One region of the Bradyrhizobium sp. T-1 genome, then DNA from elsewhere that is predicted to be linked to it. Evidence: predicted binding sites of a transcription regulator. Region 1 holds the regulator's gene; each other region holds the start of a gene.
What was found. Region 1 encodes LexA, which represses DNA repair genes until DNA is damaged. Its sites were predicted from a motif close to TGTTCNNNNTGTGTTCNG; they were not measured.
Positions count from the first base shown of each region.

Region 2: a site for LexA is predicted at 3,342-3,359, ahead of ACWAT4_RS04325 (ATP-dependent Clp protease adaptor ClpS). Genes of this name have one in related genera too.
Region 3: a site for LexA is predicted at 3,416-3,433, ahead of ACWAT4_RS27990 (ImuA family protein). Genes of this name have one in related genera too.

Region 1 is NZ_CM132115.1:3,964,991-3,970,816, reverse strand. Features, by position in the region: gene ACWAT4_RS19055 (helix-turn-helix transcriptional regulator) at 1-408, shown strand, start outside; gene ACWAT4_RS19050 (molybdopterin molybdotransferase MoeA) at 529-1,740, shown strand; gene lexA (transcriptional repressor LexA) at 1,917-2,618, shown strand; gene ACWAT4_RS19040 (hypothetical protein) at 2,796-2,993, shown strand; gene ACWAT4_RS19035 (hypothetical protein) at 3,190-3,624, shown strand; gene ACWAT4_RS19030 (ComEC/Rec2 family competence protein) at 3,635-5,826, opposite strand, start outside.
Region 2 is NZ_CM132115.1:905,721-911,546, forward strand. Features, by position in the region: gene ACWAT4_RS04320 (tannase/feruloyl esterase family alpha/beta hydrolase) at 1-1,546, shown strand, start outside; gene ACWAT4_RS04325 (ATP-dependent Clp protease adaptor ClpS) at 1,583-3,310, opposite strand; gene ACWAT4_RS04330 (MDR family MFS transporter) at 3,419-5,029, opposite strand; gene ACWAT4_RS04335 (HlyD family secretion protein) at 4,977-5,826, opposite strand, start outside.
Region 3 is NZ_CM132115.1:5,803,934-5,809,759, forward strand. Features, by position in the region: gene ACWAT4_RS27980 (error-prone DNA polymerase) at 1-1,058, opposite strand, end outside; gene ACWAT4_RS27985 (Y-family DNA polymerase) at 1,055-2,647, opposite strand; gene ACWAT4_RS27990 (ImuA family protein) at 2,544-3,350, opposite strand; gene ACWAT4_RS27995 (putative DNA modification/repair radical SAM protein) at 3,513-4,748, shown strand; gene ACWAT4_RS28000 (UdgX family uracil-DNA binding protein) at 4,748-5,826, shown strand, end outside.

The sequences.
Region 1 (5,826 bases):
CTGATCAGCTCCTGCAGCCTCGACAATCCGGACCGCATCGGCGGCGAGATGAGCCTGCAGCGACCGCCTGGCCGCATGCCGCTGCGCGTGCAGGTAACACCGGTCGGCAGCGAATGGATCGAGAAGGCCGTCCCCCTCGCCTCCGGCTGGCGCTCGAGCGCGATGGTGTTGATCACCGACCCCGAACCCGCCGCCAAGACGCAAGGCGAGACTTTGCGCGAGCGCTACGGCCTCACCCGCGCTGAAGCCGCGTTCGCGCTGGAGATCGTCAAGGGCGGCGGCCGCAGGGCCACGGCGGAGCGCCTCGGCATCACCGATGGAACCGCGCGCAGCCATCTGTCGAAGATTTTCGACAAGACCGGTGTCACCCGGCAGGCCGAGCTGGTGCGGCTCATGCTGCAGAAATAAATCTCCTTCGACGAAGGCAGGCGCGCGTGTTGCACGTGATCTCGCGGTGTTTTGCCTCAGCCCCTTCGCTCGGCTAGAACCTTGCCGACCAAATCACTCGATTTGTAGCAGGAGTTCACTGTGGCCCTGATGCCGGTATCCGATGCGCTTGCCGCCGTGCTCGCCGGTGCAGAGCCGCTGGCCGAAGAATCAGTCTCGCTCGATGAGGCCTTTCATCGCGTGCTCGCGCGCGATGTCGCGGCGCGGCGGACGCAACCGCCACAGGCGATGTCAGCGATGGATGGCTATGCCGTCCGCGCGGCCGATGCGGCAAAGGTCGACGCGCAGCTGACCGTCATTGGCGAGGTCGCAGCCGGCCGCCCTTACGCAGGAACTGTCGGCGCGGGCGAAGCGGTCCGGATCTTCACCGGCGGCGTCGTTCCCGATGGCGCGGACGCCGTCGTGATCCAGGAGGACACGGTCGCCGACGGCAGACGCATCGTGATCAGGGAAGCCGCCATCGCCGGACGGCACATCCGCCCTGCCGGTATCGACTTCCGCGAGGGTGACGTGCTCTTGCGCAAGGGCGCGCGGCTGACCGAGCGCGACGTCGCGCTCGCCGCCGGCATGAACCACCCGCAGCTTGCCGTTCGCCGCCGCCCGAAGGTCGCGATTCTCGCCACCGGCGACGAGCTGGTGATGCCGGGCTCAACGCCCGGCCATGGCCAGATCGTCTATTCCAACGGCTACGCCCTGCATGCGCTCGCCCGCAGCGAGGGCGCCGATACCGTCGACCTCGGCGTTGCCGCCGACACGCTTGCCGCCACCACCGCCGGCATCCGCCGTGCGCGCGAATCCGGTGCCGACATCCTGATCACGACCGGCGGCGCCTCAGTCGGTGACCACGATCTGGTGCAGCAGGCGCTGAGGGAAGAAGGCACCGCGATGGCGTTCTGGAAGATTGCGATGCGGCCGGGCAAGCCGATGATGAACGGCCAGCTCGGGCCGATGCGGGTGATCGGACTGCCCGGCAATCCCGTGTCGTCCTATGTGTGCGCCTTCCTGTTCATGGTGCCGCTGATTCGCGCGCTCTCAGGTCGCTCCGCGGTTCATCACCGTCGCGAACGCGCCGTGCTCGGCCGCGATGTCGGCGCCAACGACCAGCGCGAGGATTATCTGCGCGCGCGCCTCGACATGCGCGACGACGGCACGCTCGTCGTCGTCCCCGTCGATCACCAGGACTCCTCGCTGCTTGCGAATCTCGCTGCGGCACAGGCACTTCTCGTGCGCCCGCCGTTTGCGCCGAAGGCCGCGACGGGCACGCCTTGCGAGGTGCTGCGACTGCCCGCCTGACCGCTTCGTTCGCAACCGTTCCGCGAACTTTGTCGCGTTCACGGTAAATTAAGCAGTTGCGGAACATGTATCGAACATATAGTGTCCGTTCATGATTTGTTTCGAGCATGTAGCGGCTTATCGCTGAACTCAGCGTCTCGGAATCGAACGACATCAACCGGGGGATTTTGGTCGAGATGTTAACGCGCAAACAGTACGAGCTCCTGCGGTTCATCAGCGAGCGGTTGAAGGAAAGCGGCGTGCCGCCCTCCTTCGACGAGATGAAGGACGCGCTCGATCTGCGCTCGAAATCAGGCATCCATCGCCTGATCACCGCGCTCGAGGAGCGTGGCTTCATCCGGCGCCTGCCGAACCGCGCCCGCGCGATCGAAGTGATCAAGCTGCCCGAGCTCCAGGCCGCCGCCGGCAACCGCCGCGGCTTCACGCCGAGCGTCATCGAGGGCAACCTCGGCAAGGTGCGCACGACCTCGAGTCCACCCGCCGACGAGGGCGAACGCCCGGTTGCAGTGCCCGTGATGGGTCGGATCGCGGCCGGTACGCCGATCGAGGCCTTGCAGACCCGCAGCCACACCATCAGCGTCCCGCCGGACATGCTCGGGGCTGGCGAGCACTACGCGCTCGAAGTACGCGGCGATTCGATGGTCGATGCCGGCATTCTCGATGGCGACATGGCGCTGATCCAGCGCAACGAGAGCTGCGACACCGGCGATATCGTGGTGGCCCTGATCGACGACGAAGAGGCCACGCTGAAGCGCTTCCGCCGCCGCGGCGCCTCGATTGCACTTGAGCCTGCCAATGCGGCCTATGAGGTGCGCATCCTTCCGCCCAACCGGGTGAAGATCCAGGGCAAGCTGATCGGGCTGTACCGGAAGTATTGAGCGCGTCGCGATCGACGACCGCGATCAACGATTGGAGCGGACGATTGTCCGCTCCGGCTGGATAGTCTTTCTGGTTTTGCACAGATTATCCGGTCCCCTCTCCAGCGCGACATCCTCGGTACGCCGCAACGAAGCACGCGTCGCTTCGCAGGCCTTTGAGAGACCGAGGAGACCACCATGCGCAAGATCATTTTGAGCACCGTCGCGATGGCGCTGATCGCAGCATCAGCGTCGCAGGCCTTGGCTGCGCAGCACCACGCCCGCAAGGCACCGCAGGCGACGAGCGAGCAATTCCGCAACGCCCGCAACGCCGTCGAGCAGCCGTCGCAACCGGGCTGGCAATATTCGGGCTGGTCGGCACCTGCTGGCCGCTGAGGCAACGCGCTCTCCGAATGCGCGAGAGCAGGCTTTGTTCCTCGTGCATTTGAAAAAGATAATGTGATCGCGCGCTGCGGATGCGAGCCGCAGATTTGCCCACAAACAAGCATAAGATCGCAGGCTTCCACTCTGATAGGGGCCTGCGCGTCCGAGACAGAGGCGTGGGTCGCTATCCTGATTGAGGAGCACCCCGATGTGTGACTACAGCCTGCACGCTGTCGCGACGCGCCCCGCAGAAGTGGGCGAGACGATCGTCACGACAACCTTCCGCGGCACCTCGACGCGCGGCTTCGCCTCCGAAGCCGACATGTCGGTCGCGGTCTGCCTCCTTCCGGGAACGGAGCTCGCCTTCGCCGACAACGTCCGCTACGATAATCGCTGGATCTGGACCCGCACTGTCAACTCGCGCGTCGGCAAGTTCGGCAAGATCGATCCGCACATTCCCGATCGTCATCACGACGCGATCGAATTCCCCGACGGCAAATACGTGCTGGTGACGCAGCTGGTCGAAGGCCAGCGCGCGACCGTGCTGCAACTGCCGGTGACCCAGCCGCTCGGCGAGCGCGAGCAGAAGCCGCGCGTGATCGCCGACAACCGCACGACGCCCCCGCGTCTGCCGATCGGCTGAGACAACGGCCTTAATCCTCGGCCTGAAGGTCGGCCTCCGATGGTGTTGCGTCTTTGGCGCGCGGAGCTGTCGATCGTGGCATGAGGGTCTGTTCGAATTCTCCATCGCCGGCCGCCGCCGGCGACCAGGGGCGATTTGCGCCTCTCGCCTTCACCGCCGCAATCGCAAAACCGTCACCACGCTGCGTCAGCGCCAGTGCACCCTGACGCGCAAGACGCGGTCGATCGACCACCATCGCAGCGCAATCCGGCGGCGCGGGCCTGGCTGTCACCACCAGCGCGGCACGGCTGCAATCGTCGGCCAGTGCGTCGATGCGCAGCGCCAGCGCAATCATGCGGCCGTCGGCGAGCGGCGTCACGCAACCGATTTCGTCGCAGGACACGCCGTCACCGAGCGAGGCGCTGCCGGCATCGCGCGGATCGGCGTCCGCAGCTAGCCACTCCTTCAGCAGGAAATTGTCCTTGCTGGTCCTGATCAGATGCAGCTGCCCGTCCCTGCCCCGCACCGCGACGCTTTGACCGTTACCGGCGATGAGGATGTCGGGCTGACGGACCGACAGACCCCAGACGGTAGCTGCCATGAGCACGAACGCGCCCGACCAGCGCAGCGGAGTGCGCAACAGACCCAATAGGATGAGGCCGAGGCTGGCAGCGATCAGCGGCGCGGTACCGAAGGCTGCGATGTGGCCGACCGCGCCTGGCAGCGCGGCCACCCAGCGCGACACCGCCACCATCCAGTCGATGCCGATCCCCATCAGCCACCAGAACACGCCGTCGAGCCCGAACGGTGCCGCGAGCAATCCCAACAGCCCGGCCGGCATCACCAGCGCCGAGACCACCGGCATCGCGCCGAGATTGGCGAGCACGCCGTAGGGCGTGACGCGATGGAAATGGAAGGCGGCATAGGGCGTGGTCGCGAGCCCCGCGATCATCGAGGCCATGAACAGCATCGCGATCTCGCGGCCGCCCCACAGCGCGATCCGCGCGGTCGCCGAATGATCCGGCGAAGCAAACAGGTTCGGCATACCGATCTGCACCAGCGCCACCAGCCCAAGCGTCGCCGCGAACGACATCTGGAAACTCGGATGGACGAGCGCCTCCGGCGCAACCGCAAGCACGATCAAAGCCGCCACGGCCAGGGTGCGGAACGTGATGGCGCGGCGATCGACCATCACGGCGATCAGCACCACCGCGGTCATGAAGAACGATCTCTGCGTTGCGACCTCCGCGCCGGAGAGCAGCAGATAGAATGCTGATGCGATGAGCGCCGCGGCGGCCGACCATTTCTTGATTGCGAAGCCGACCGCCAGTCCCGGGATCAGGGCCAGCAGCGCGCGGACTGCGAAGAAGACGACGCCGGCGACGACGGCCATGTGATAGCCGGAGATCGACAGCACATGGCCGAGACCGGAGATGAACATCGCGTCGTTGACGGGCGTGGTGATTGCATCGCGGCGGCCGGTCAGAAGCGCGGTGGCGATCGCGCGCTTGTCGCCGTCGAGCACAGAGCGAATGCGCGCATCGATCGCATCGCGCAGGCCCTGCATGACGGCCGCGTAGCGCAACTGCAGGCCACCGGCAGCGGGCGGCGCAGAGACGGTGATCGCCCCCATTGCGAAACCGGAGGCGCCGATGCCTTGGAAAAACATATCGCGCGAGAAATCATAGCTGCCCGGCCGCAATGGTGCGAGCGGCGGCATCAGCCGCGCTTTCAACTGCACGAAGCTGCCGACGTCGGGCGCCGTCCCCTTGCGCACGGAGAGACGGACGCGATCGAGCTTCACGTCGCTGCGCTGCGCCTCCATCGCGGTGACGCGCAGCACGAACCGATCGGTCCGTTCGCGGATGTCGCGAGTCTCGACGAAGCCCGACAGCGACACCGAATAGAGCGGCTTCGCGAGCACGGCATGTTCGATGCGTGCCGTCTTCCACGTTGCCATGGCAAAGCCGGCCGCGACCGCCGCGGTCATGATCGCAGGCGCAAACAGCCGGCTCCGCCGCAACAGCACCGCGCCGATCGTGAGTGCCGCCGCCGTCGTGGCGGCGACCCACAGCACCGGCTCATGATCAGCGGCGAAGTAGAGCGCGATGCCACAGCCGAAAGCGATGGGCACCCAAGGGAACAACCGCCCGGCGCCGGCCTCGGCGCGCACCCATTCGCGCAGCGTCCCAACGATCGAAGGCCAGACGTCAAAACCTGCCG
Region 2 (5,826 bases), 3.1 Mb from region 1:
CCTCGTCGGCAGCGCCGACGCCGTCAAGATCGACGCCGCGACGTTGCAGACCGCGTCTCAGCTCGCGGTCGCCGAGCGCGGACCGACGCCGTCGGGGCGCATCACGCCGGCCAACCCCGTCTTCTGCAAGGTGCTCGGCCAGATCGAGCCGGTCGATCCCAAGGCGCCCCCGGTCAAGTTCCAAGTCAATCTGCCGGTCGAATGGAACGGGCGCTCGGTGCAATATGGCGGCGGCGGCTTCAATGGCGTGCTGATCACCGGACTGGCGCTGCCGCCGGCCTATCCCTTCGACAAGCCGTCGCCGCTCGCGCGCGGCTTCGTCACCTACGGCACCGATTCCGGCCATGAGTCCAAGCCGGGCGAGCCGCCGCAACTGTTCGCCTTGAATGACGAGGCGTTCGAGAATTTCGCCCACCGCGCCTACAAGAAGGTGCGCGACACCGCAGTCGCACTGATGCAGCGCGCCTACGGCAAGAAGCCGGACAAGATGTACTTCATGGGCTCGTCCGAAGGCGGCCGCGAGGCCCTGACCATGGCGCAGCGCTATCCCGACGATTTCGATGGGATCTTTGCCCGCGTGCCCGTCATCAATTGGGTCGGCTTGCAGCATGCCGGTACCCGCTCCGGCCTCGTCACCATGGGCGAGGGCTGGATCAATCCGGCGCAGGTCAGGCTCGTGGGCGACGCCGTACGGGCGGCCTGCGACAAGGCGGACGGATCCGACGATGCGCTGGTGCAGGACCCCGTGGGCTGCAAGGCTGCGTTCAAGGTCGAGACACTGCGTTGTGCCGACGGCAAGAGTGGCGATCAGTGCCTCACCGACGCTCAGATCAAGGCGGTCGACACACTGCACGCCACCTACAAATTCCCGTTCGCGCTCGCCAACGGGCTCGACGATTATCCGGGCTGGGGCGTCTCGGGCGAGGATACGCCGGCGGCCGGGCCGACCGGCGGCTGGATGGCATGGTGGCTTGGTGCGGCGCCGCCGGTGCAGCCGCCTGCGCCCAACAACGGCATCGCCTGGATCTATGGGGCGGGCGGAATTCGATATGTGTTCGCGCGCGATCCCAATCTCGACGTCACCACCTACAAGGTGGAGGAGCACAAGGCGCGGCTGCTCGAGGTCTCGAGCCTGATGGATTCGACCGATCCCGATCTCAGCCGCTTCCGCGCTCGCGGCGGCCGGCTGATCATGCTCGAGCACATGGCCGATTATGCGCAAAATCCGTATGCTGGCATCCGTTATTTCGAGAGCGTCGAGCGCAAGCTCGGCAAGGCCGAGACGGCGGAATTCGCGCGGCTCTACACCGCCCCCGGCGTCGACCATGTCGGCTCCGGCGCGCCTGCCAATGTCGATATGCTGAGCGTGCTGGTCGACTGGGTCGAGAAGGGAACCGCGCCCGGTGACCTCGAAGTCACCGAGCAGAAGGTCGAAGCACCGTCATTTTCGGTGTTGCGTGCGATGCCGCTGTGCCGCTGGCCGGCCTGGCCGCATTACAAGTCGGGCCCGGTGACGCAGGCGTCGAGCTTTGCCTGCGCGCCGTAACAGGTGAGCCCGCGTAAAGCGCGGTGGCGGCAGGGGTCATCCCGCCGCCATGGCCTGTGCGCCGCCGAGCAATTGCGCGTTGAGCCGCCCGCCGGAGAACAGCATGTCGTCGAGCGCCTCGTCGATATCGGCTGACGTCACCGAGTTGCCGCCATCGCGCGCCAGGCTCGCCTGTGCCAGCCGCCGCATCAATTCCTTGATGAATGCGCAACTCGTGCCTTCGCTGCGTCGGGCAGCTTCGGCGATGACTGCGTCGTCGAGCGGCAATCCCTTGCCGTAGAGCCGGACCAGCTTGCCGCGGCCGATTTCGTCGGGGAGCGGCACCTCGATCGCCTGATCGATGCGGCCCGGGCGTCCGGCGAGGGCGCCTTCGAGATCCTCCGGCCGGTTGGTGGTCAGGACGAACAGGATGTCCGCATCTTCTTTCAGCCCATCCATCTCGTTGAGCAGCTTGTTCAGCATGGATTCCTCACACGGCCCCATGTCGTCGCGGTCGCGGGCGATCAGATCGACATCCTCGATCACGACCATTGATGGCTGCAGCAGCCGTGCCAGGTTCATATAGGCGCCGAGCAGGCCGATCTGCTCGGCGGTAATGATCAGCGTCGTATGCTCAGGCAGATGCGTTGCGAGATAGCGGATCGTATGGGTCTTGCCGGTGCCGGGCGGGCCGTACAGCAGGATGCCCTTGCGCGTCGACTGACCAAGCCGGCGCAATTGATCGCGCGTGTTGACGAAAGTCAGCACGTTGCGATCGAGCAGCCGCAAGGTCTGCTCCGGCAGGATCACGTCGTTGCGGGCGACCTGCGGCAATCGATGTACGGTGATGCCTCGCGAGTAGCCGCGATAGTCGGAATCGGCATCAAGCGAGAGGATCTTGCCGCGATAGCTGCGTGCGGCTTGCACGGCCTGTTCCAGTTCGCCGAAACATTGCTGGACAAGGATTGCGCCTGCGGTGCCCACGGGCACCATGATCTCGAGACGGATCCCCGGCTCGCGGCTGTATTCGCGATGTGCACTGAGCAATACCGCATAACGCAGGCCATCCTGCTCGCACAGCCACAAGCCGTTATCGAGGCATTTGACGGGAGTCGTCTCGCCGGCATCGATGTCGGAATATTGCCGTGGTGCAATCGCCAGTGCCTGGCGGCCTTCCCGGAGGAGCTGCGAAATCGATAGCGTCTCATAGCGCTGTTCCTCGTTTAGCCCAAACAACCGGATAGCCTTGGCGAACAGCCGGTCGATCGCCACCTGGACATCTACCCGCATATGTCCAGGAAACTGGCGGATCGTGGTCACGAGCTTGCTGCGTGGGACGCCGGTAAAGTGCCAGTCCAGCACCTCGTAAGCGTGTTCGAACTCCCTTTCCGGCTCTGCCGGCGTGCTCACAGTATCCGCTGCGCGAATGCACTCGCTGCACAGCCAGACCGTGCGGTTGCCGACGCGAACGTCCGTTTGTCCCTCCGGCTTGCCGCAGAGTTCGCAGGGAGTCTTGATCTCTTCAAGCGTGATCTTCAGCGGATGTTGGCCGAGCCAGACATATTGCTTGGCCGATTTGAACAGCGCTTCCGCGACCGATTGTGGGTAGGGACCGCAGGCGACTTTCTCTTCGCGCTCGATCAGCGTCATCATCGCGGCGGCTTCGCGGTCTGTCTTGCCGAAAACCTGACGGAAGAGACGGATGACAAATTCATCCGGCGTATCGTCATCGTTGTAAATTACGAGCTGAGCCGGTTCACGCTCGCCGCGCGCCTTATCCGTCATGAAATGAACTCCGCTACAACCGGCACTAGAACAGAACGAAAAGGGAACATAAAAAGAAGCAGTCGTCAAGCTCTCCGACGCGACCAACTGCAATCAATGGGCGAGGCCTTAGTGGGCCGGTCCACCCGCCTTCACTCGTCGCGTCAGCAGCACCGCGATCGCCGCGAGCACCAGCACCGCGCCGATCACCGCAAAGGCGTCGGAATAGCCCATCACCAGCGCCTGGCGCTTCACCGTCTTGCCGAGCGCGATGATGGCCTGTTCGCGTGCGGCGTTGGGGTCGGGCACGCCATGGGCCATGAAGTAATCCGTCATCTGCGCGAGGCGGGTGCGGACTTCCTCGCGGCCGAGCGTGACCGACTGGCCGATGATGTTCGAATGTAATTGTTCGCGCTTGGTGATGATGGTCGCAAGCGTCGCTGTTCCGATCGCACCGCCGAGATTGCGGAACATGTTGCTGATGCCGGAGGCCGCCGCCGCGTCCTGTGGCGCGATGCCGCCCGTCAGCACCGAGGTCAGCGGCGTCAGCACCATGGCCTGGCCCACCGCGCGCACGATGTTCGGGATCCAGAGCTGGTCGCCGGCATAGTCCGGCGACATCGCCGTGTTCATGAAGCAGCTATAAGCGAAGATCAGGAGACCGGTGATGGCGATGTAGCGCGTGTCGAAGCGTTGCATCAGCTTCGGGATCAGCGGGATTAGCACGAGCTGCGGCAGGCCGGTCCAGGCCAGCACGTTGCCGATCTGCTCGGCATTGTAGCCCTGTGCCTGACCGAGATAGGCCGGCAGGATGTAAACCGAGCCGAACAATGCGAAGCCGACCATGGTCATCGCGATGGTGCCGAAGCCGAAATTGCGCTGCGTCAGCAGGCGCAGCCGGATCAGCGGCTTCTCGATCGAGAGCTCGATCGCGACGAACAGCGTGAGGCTGACGGCTGCGATGATCGCGAGCTTGACGATGAAGGGCGAGGAGAACCAGTCGTCCTTGTTGCCCTCTTCTAGCACGGCCTGCAAGGCTGACAGCCCGATCGCCATGGTGACGATGCCGGCCCAGTCGCCGTCCCTCAACAGGCCGAGCTGCATCTTCTGCCGCTCCAGCGTCAGATAGAGCGCGGCCACCATCACGGCGGTCGGAATCACGTTGACGAAGAAGATGGTGCGCCAGCCATAGGTCTCGGTGAGATAGCCGCCGATGGTCGGGCCGATCGCGGGGGCGAAGGTGACGGACAGTGCGAAGATCGCGAGCCCCACCGGCTGGTGCGGTTTCGGCAGCTTGGTCAGTACCAGCGTGAACGCCATCGGGATCAATACGCCGCCGGCAAAGCCCTGCAGGCCGCGCATCGCGATCATCGACGGCAGGTCATGTGTGAAGGCACAGGCGACCGAGAACGCCGCGAACAGCGCTGCGCTTGTGATCATGTAGCGGCGGAACGTGAACACGCGGCTCAAATAGTCGGTCAACGGGATCACGATGATCTCGCCGATCAGGTACGACGTCGAGATCCAGGAGCCGTTGTCGGCGCCGGTGCCAATGCCGCCCTCGATATTGGCGAGCGAGGCGTTGGTGATCTGGATGTTCAGGATCGCCATGAACGAGCCGATCATGGCGGCGAGCACGGCGATCCAGGTTGCGGCGCTGGCACGGTTGGGATCGACAGCGACGTGATTAGACGTCGCGGCCGATGTTGCTGGCGTCGAAAGTGAGAGGCTGTTTGACATGGCACGACCCTCCGGAAACGAGTTTTGCCTTTGATGCATCGGCCGCCTTCACAGCCGGCGCATTCGAACGCGTCGCAATGGTCGGGATCACGGACATGCCGGGCCTGAGCGCGATGGCGGGCCCGTGCTCGTCATCGAGCGCGATCTTGACGGGGATGCGCTGCACCACCTTGGTGAAATTGCCCGTGGCATTGTCGGGCGGCAGCAGCGCGAATTCCTGGCCGCTCGCGGGCGCGATGGAATCGACGTGGCCGTGCACCACCTGGCCCGGGAACATATCGACCTCGATATCGACGGTCTGACCGGATTTCACGTGGGTGAGCTGCGTTTCCTTGAAATTGGCGACGACATAAGCGCCCTCGGCCGGCACGATCGACATCAGCTGCGTGCCCGCCTGCACGAACTGGCCGACGCGCAACGAACGATTGCCGACGACGCCGTCGATCGGCGAGACGATTGTTGTGTAGCTGAGGTTCAGCTCGGTCTGGTGCTGCACGGCTTCCGCGCGCGCCGCGGCGGCCTTGGCCTGTGTGATCTCGGCCTTGAGCAGGTCGACCTGCTTGAGAGCCGAGGTGAGATTGGCGGTGTCGCGTTCGAGCGCCGCCTGTGCGGAGGCAATGCGCGATTGCGCCTGCTGTGCATTCTGCACGCTGCCGGAGCCGGTTGCGGCGAGATCGGTGTAGCGCTTGTTGTCTTGCGCGGCGAAAGTGAGGTTGGCCTGATCGACGTCGAGCGTGGCGCGCGCGGCCTTGATCGCTGCCTGCTGCACCTCGATCTGTGCTTCCTTGCCGGCGATG
Region 3 (5,826 bases), 1.8 Mb from region 1:
TTCGCCGCCGAGCCGCGACCCTGGCACAGAATGTTCTGGCTGCGTGCGTAATGGACGATGTCGTGCACGGTCAGGAAGTAATGCGCGTATTTCAGCTCGGCGATCAGCGCGAGCTCCTTTTTGAGGGTCGCGCGCAGCTTGTCGTCGATGTTGCCGCCAAAATATTTATCGACGCCCGCCCAGGTCAGGTCCTCCAGATGCCCTTGCGCGGTCTTGCCCGGCGGCACCGGCTCGTCCGGATACTGGTATTTGAGCTGATCGAGCGAGAACTCGATTGTGTCCGCAAAGCGCATGGTCTCCGCGACCGCCTCGGGAAAATCGCGGAACAGCCGGGACATCTCGCGGGGCGTCTTCAGAAAGCGCTCGGCATTAGCTTCCAGCTTACGTCCGACCGCCTCGATCGTGGTCTTTTCCCGGATGCAGGTGAGCACATCCTGCAGCGGGCGGCGTCCGGGATCGTGATAGAGCACCTCGTTGGTCGCGAGCAGCGGCACTTTTGCTTTGGCGGCGAGATCGTCGAGCCGCGCCAGGCGGCGGCGGTCGTCGCCGCGATAGATCAGGCTCGCCGCCAGCCACACACCTTCGGCGCGACTTGCCTTAAGTTTTGAAAGCACATCCAGTGCCTGCGCATCATCGAACCGATGCGGCAGCGTCAGGACCAGGAGCTGGCCTTCAGAAAACTCCAGCAAATCGGCGAAGGTGAGATGGCATTCGCCCTTCTCGATCCGCGTGATGTCGTCGCCGCGCTTGCCCCGGGTCAGAAGCTGGCAGAGCCGGCCATAGGCGGCGCGGTCGCGCGGGTAGACGAGAATGTCGGGCGTGCCGTCGATGAAGACGATCCGCGCGCCGATCAGCAGCTTTGGCTTGTGCAGCACCTTGTCATTGTCGAGCTCGCTGTAGGCCCGCACCACGCCGGCGAGCGTGTTGTGATCGGCAATGCCGATCACGGGAATGCCGAGCTTGCTGGCCTGGTGCACATAGGCGCGCGGATCCGAGCCGCCACGCAGGAAGGAGAAATTGGTGGTGATGCCGATCTCGGCATAAGCAAGCGTATTCATGCGAAGAGACCGTGCACATACCAGTTGGGCGGCGCGGGCTTGCCGTCGGCGTCGAACACCTCGCCCTCGTAAAGACCATCGCGGAAGATCCAGAAGCGCAGGCCCTCGGCATCCTCGATGCGGAAATAATCCCGCGTCAGCTGCTTGCCGTCCTGCCGCCACCATTCCATCGCGATGCGCTCGGGCCCTTCCACCCGCACCACCGCGTGTTTCGCGCGCCGCCAGGTGAATTGATGCGGCGGACCGTCCGGCACGGTCGCAAACGGCACGGTGACCGGCTCCGGCTTGTCGAACAGCCGCAGGGGACGCAGCGGCGGTTCGCTCTCGGCGCGCGCCGGCCATTCGGCCTGCATGGCGACGGCGAGATGATGCTGCGCCGGCGCGGCCAGCACCGCCTGCTCGGGGATATGGGTGTCCTGCGGCAGATGCACGACGACGCGTTTTCCGCCGATCCGCGCGGCGATGCGGTCGATCAGCGCGGCAAGTTCGTCATTGTCATGGACGTGGGCATCGAGATCGCGCTGCTCCTGCACCACGATCTCGGTGCGGCTTGCCGACAGCCGCACCATGTCGAAACCGAAACCGGGATCGAGCGGATCGGCGAGCGCATCGAGCCGTTCGCGGAACAGCCGGTCGATCACGGCACTTCGCGTCACGGGACGTCCGGTCTCGACCATGATCGCACGTACCACGCCGTCGGTGCGGAAGAACGCGGCCTCCAGACGGCGCGCGCCCTTGCCCTGCTTCTCCATGGACGTAATCAGCGTATCCGCCAGCCGCGACAGCGTCATCGCGATCATGGTGTCGGTCGCGATCGGCTCGGCGAAGCGTTTCTCCACGATGTAGTCGGGCAGGGGTTTTCGCGGATTGATCGGCGCATCGCCCTGCCCCAGCGCATGCGCGAGCAGCGTGGAGAACCGTGCACCGAACCGCGCCGTGATTTCACTCGGATTGCGCGAGGCGACATCGCCGATGGTCTTCAAGCCAGCCCGGCGCAGGCCAGTCGTAATCGTCTCGTCGGCACCAAGCGCGGACACCGGAAAGCGGTCGATCGCCGCCGCCTCCCCGCCATCGGCAACAATAACGCCAGGCGTCTGCCGTGTCAGCGTGCGCGCGCAGACCGAGGTGCCGGCAATGGCTGCGCCGACGGCAAAGCCCTGGCGCGCCAGCGCGCGAACCAGCGTCTGCAACAGCGCGGCCTCGCCGCCGAACAGATGCGCGCAGCCGGTGATGTCGAGGAACAGCCCGTGCGGCGGATCGAGCGCCACCAGCGGCGTGAAGCGATCGCACCAGTCGGCGATGTCGCTCAGCATCTTGGCATCGGCCACGACATCGGCGTCGAACACCTTTAAGTCCGGGCACATCGCCCGGGCATTGGCCAGCGGCTGGCCAATGTGCAGGCCGAGGCGCTCGGCGGCTTCATCGAGCGCATGGATCACCAGCGCATTGGTGTCCTTGATGACGACAATGCTGGGATCATTGGTTTTACCCAGCCCGGCGCTGTTGAAGAACCGCTGGATCCGGTCGATGGGCAGGCGCGGCAGCCACAGGCTGAGGATACGCCGACGGTTCAGAGAACTGGCACTCATCACATTTCCATTCCATGATCCACCGGCCACACGGGCCATGACGGTTACGCAACAGCTCGACATCGAAACGCGGCGCGCCCCAGGCACTCCAAGGCGCCGCAGGCATTGAAGCTGAACCCGGCGGCGAATGCGCGGCGCGCAGCATCCACCGCGTTTCCGCAGTCGAGGGCAGCGGCTGCGCCGCCATCCGCAACAGCAAGCCGGTGACGCCGGACGATTGCGCGGCCAGCGTCAGTTTGCGGCTCGCCACCAGATCGAACTGCCTGGTCTCGCCCCAGAGCTCGAGCACGACGGCGCCGAGCGCATCGCAGGCGAGCGCATCGGCCGAGGTGCGCAGCGCGCTCTCGACGTCAGCCGCCCGCACCATCACCACGCGGCGCGGATCGAGGCCGAGCTCGGCGAGCCCGCTCATCGACAGCGCGCCGGCCTCGAGCTCCGAAAAATCCTGCCGCACCCACAAAAGCGGCCGCTGCGTCGTGACGCGGCCCGCAAGCCCGGTGACAAAGCCGGTCGCAACCGCGCCCTGACGCCCTTCGCAAAACACCTCGTGGATCGCCGCGCGTGCGAGTCCGCCTTTCAAGGCGTGGTCCACTTCGCTGTGACCGAGCGCAACGCGGTCGTGATGATGCCCGACTTCCGCCGTCTCGATCCGCTCGATCTGGCTGCGCAAGGTCGCAAGCGCGCTCATGCGTGCGCCGCTCATGCTCGCCGCTCCTTCAGAGGTGATTGCCGATGCCTCTCAAAAAGAGAACCAGCGGCTGGCTCATTTGTTCATGATATGTTCTAATATAAAGCTAACGGCGCGCGAAGAGTCAATCGAATTGCGCCCTATCGGATTCATGAGTTGAATCAAAGGGATTCCGGGATGGACGTACAACGTAAGCTGGAGATCCTGGCGGATGCCGCCAAGTACGACGCCTCCTGTGCCTCCAGCGGCACCGAGAAGCGGGATTCCAGCGACGGCAAGGGCATGGGCTCGACCGCGCCGGGCATGGGCATCTGCCATTCCTACGCGCCGGACGGCCGCTGCATCTCGCTGCTCAAGGTGCTGCTGACCAATGCCTGCAACTACGATTGCCTCTATTGCGTCAACCGCGCCTCCTCCAACGTGCCGCGCGCCCGCTTCACCATCGACGAAGTGGTCAAGCTCACGCTCGACTTCTACCGGCGCAATTACATCGAAGGACTGTTCCTCTCCTCCGGCATCATCCGCAGCCCCGACTACACAATGGAGCAAGTGGTCAGCGTCGCGCGAAAGCTGCGCGAGGAGCATCACTTCCGCGGCTACATCCATCTCAAGACCATTCCGGAAGCCGACGACGCGCTGATCACGGAAGCCGGCAAATATGCCGACCGTCTCTCCATCAATATCGAGATGCCCCAGGAGACCAGCCTGCAGCAATTCGCGCCCGAAAAAGACGTGCGCGCGATCCGCCGCACCATGGGCCGGCTGCGGCTGAAGCTCGACGAAGCCGAGGATATCAGCAGCACCAAGACGAAGGCAAAGCCGCAGCGTTTCGCACCTGCCGGGCAAAGCACACAGATGATCGTCGGTGCCGATGGCGCGAACGATCACACCATTCTCCACACCAGCGCCAATCTCTATGGTTCATACCGGTTGAGGCGCGTCTATTACTCCGCCTTCAGCCCGATCCCCGACGCGAGCCGCGCGTTGCCTCTGGTACAGCCGCCTTTGCTGCGCGAGCACCGGCTCTACCAGGCCGACTGGCTGATGCGGTTCTACGGCTTTGACGTTGCGGAGATCGTCGACGACAGCGCGATGCTGCCGCTCGACATCGATCCAAAGCTCGCCTGGGCGCTGCGCCATCGCGACCGCTTCCCGCTCGACGTCAACCGCGCCAGCCGCGAGGAGCTGCTGCGCGTGCCGGGCTTCGGCACCAAGGCGGTCGAACGCATCATCGCGACGCGACGCACGACCACGATCCGCTTGTCCGATCTCGCGCGGCTGCACGTGCCCCGCAGCAAGGCGCTGCCGTTCATCGTCCTCAGCGATCACCGCCCCTCGCCGCACCGCCTCGACGAGGCGCGGCTGATCGAGCGTTTCAAGCCGAAGGCAACACAATTGGGGTTTGGCTTCTGATGCAGTACATCATCCTCGACACCGAAACCGATTTCGACGGCTGGCGTAAAGCCGCGCGGACGCTCGTACTTCGTCATGTGAATCCTAATGAGGTCACCTGGACCGTGCAGGGCGGCCAAGCGGAGCTGTTCGCACCATCCGCCCCGTCTCCAATCCTCGAGGTGAACGAGGGCACCTTCAGCGTGTCGGCAAAATTCGTCGACCTCGCCCAGGCCGCAATCCTGCATCGCGATAGCGAGCGCTTTGCGATCCTCTATCGCCTGCTCTGGCGCTTGAGGGACAATCACGATCTCATCGAGGTCGCGACCGATCCCGATGTCGCGTTAGCTATCGCGATGGCACGCGCGGTTCATCGCGACGAGCACAAGATGCATGCCTTCGTCCGCTTCCGTGAGATCGGACGCGAACGCGCGGCACATTACGTCGCCTGGTTCGAACCGGAACATCACATCGTCGAGCTTGCCGCGCCGTTTTTCGCCAAACGTTTTGCCGACATGCCCTGGTCGATCCTGACGCCGGACCTCTGCGCACATTGGGACGGTCACGCGCTCTCGTTCACGCCGGGCGTGAGCAAGAGCGAGGCGCCAAGCGAAGACCGGCTCGAGGAAACCTGGCGGCGTTACTACGCCAGCATCTTCAATCCGGCACGTTTGAAGGTGAAGGCGATGCAGGCCGAGATGCCGAAAAAATACTGGAGGAACCTGCCCGAGGCCTCGATCATTAAACCCCTGATCGAGGACGCCGAGCGCATGACCGGCGCCATGATCGCCAACGCCGCAACCGATCCGCACAAGCCTCAAAAGCGGCCGGAGGCTCCGATGAAACGTAAACCTGCCGCCGACGATCTCGAAGCGCTCCGCGAGGAAGCCGCGCATTGCCGCGCCTGCCCGCTCTACAAGGACGCGACCCAGACCGTGTTCGGCGAAGGCCCGAAAGACGCCACCATCATGCTGGTCGGCGAGCAGCCAGGCGACAAGGAAGACCTCGCCGGCCATCCCTTCGTCGGCCCGGCCGGCCAGATGCTGGACCGCGCACTCGCGGAAGCCGGCGTCGACCGCACGAAGGTTTATGTCACCAA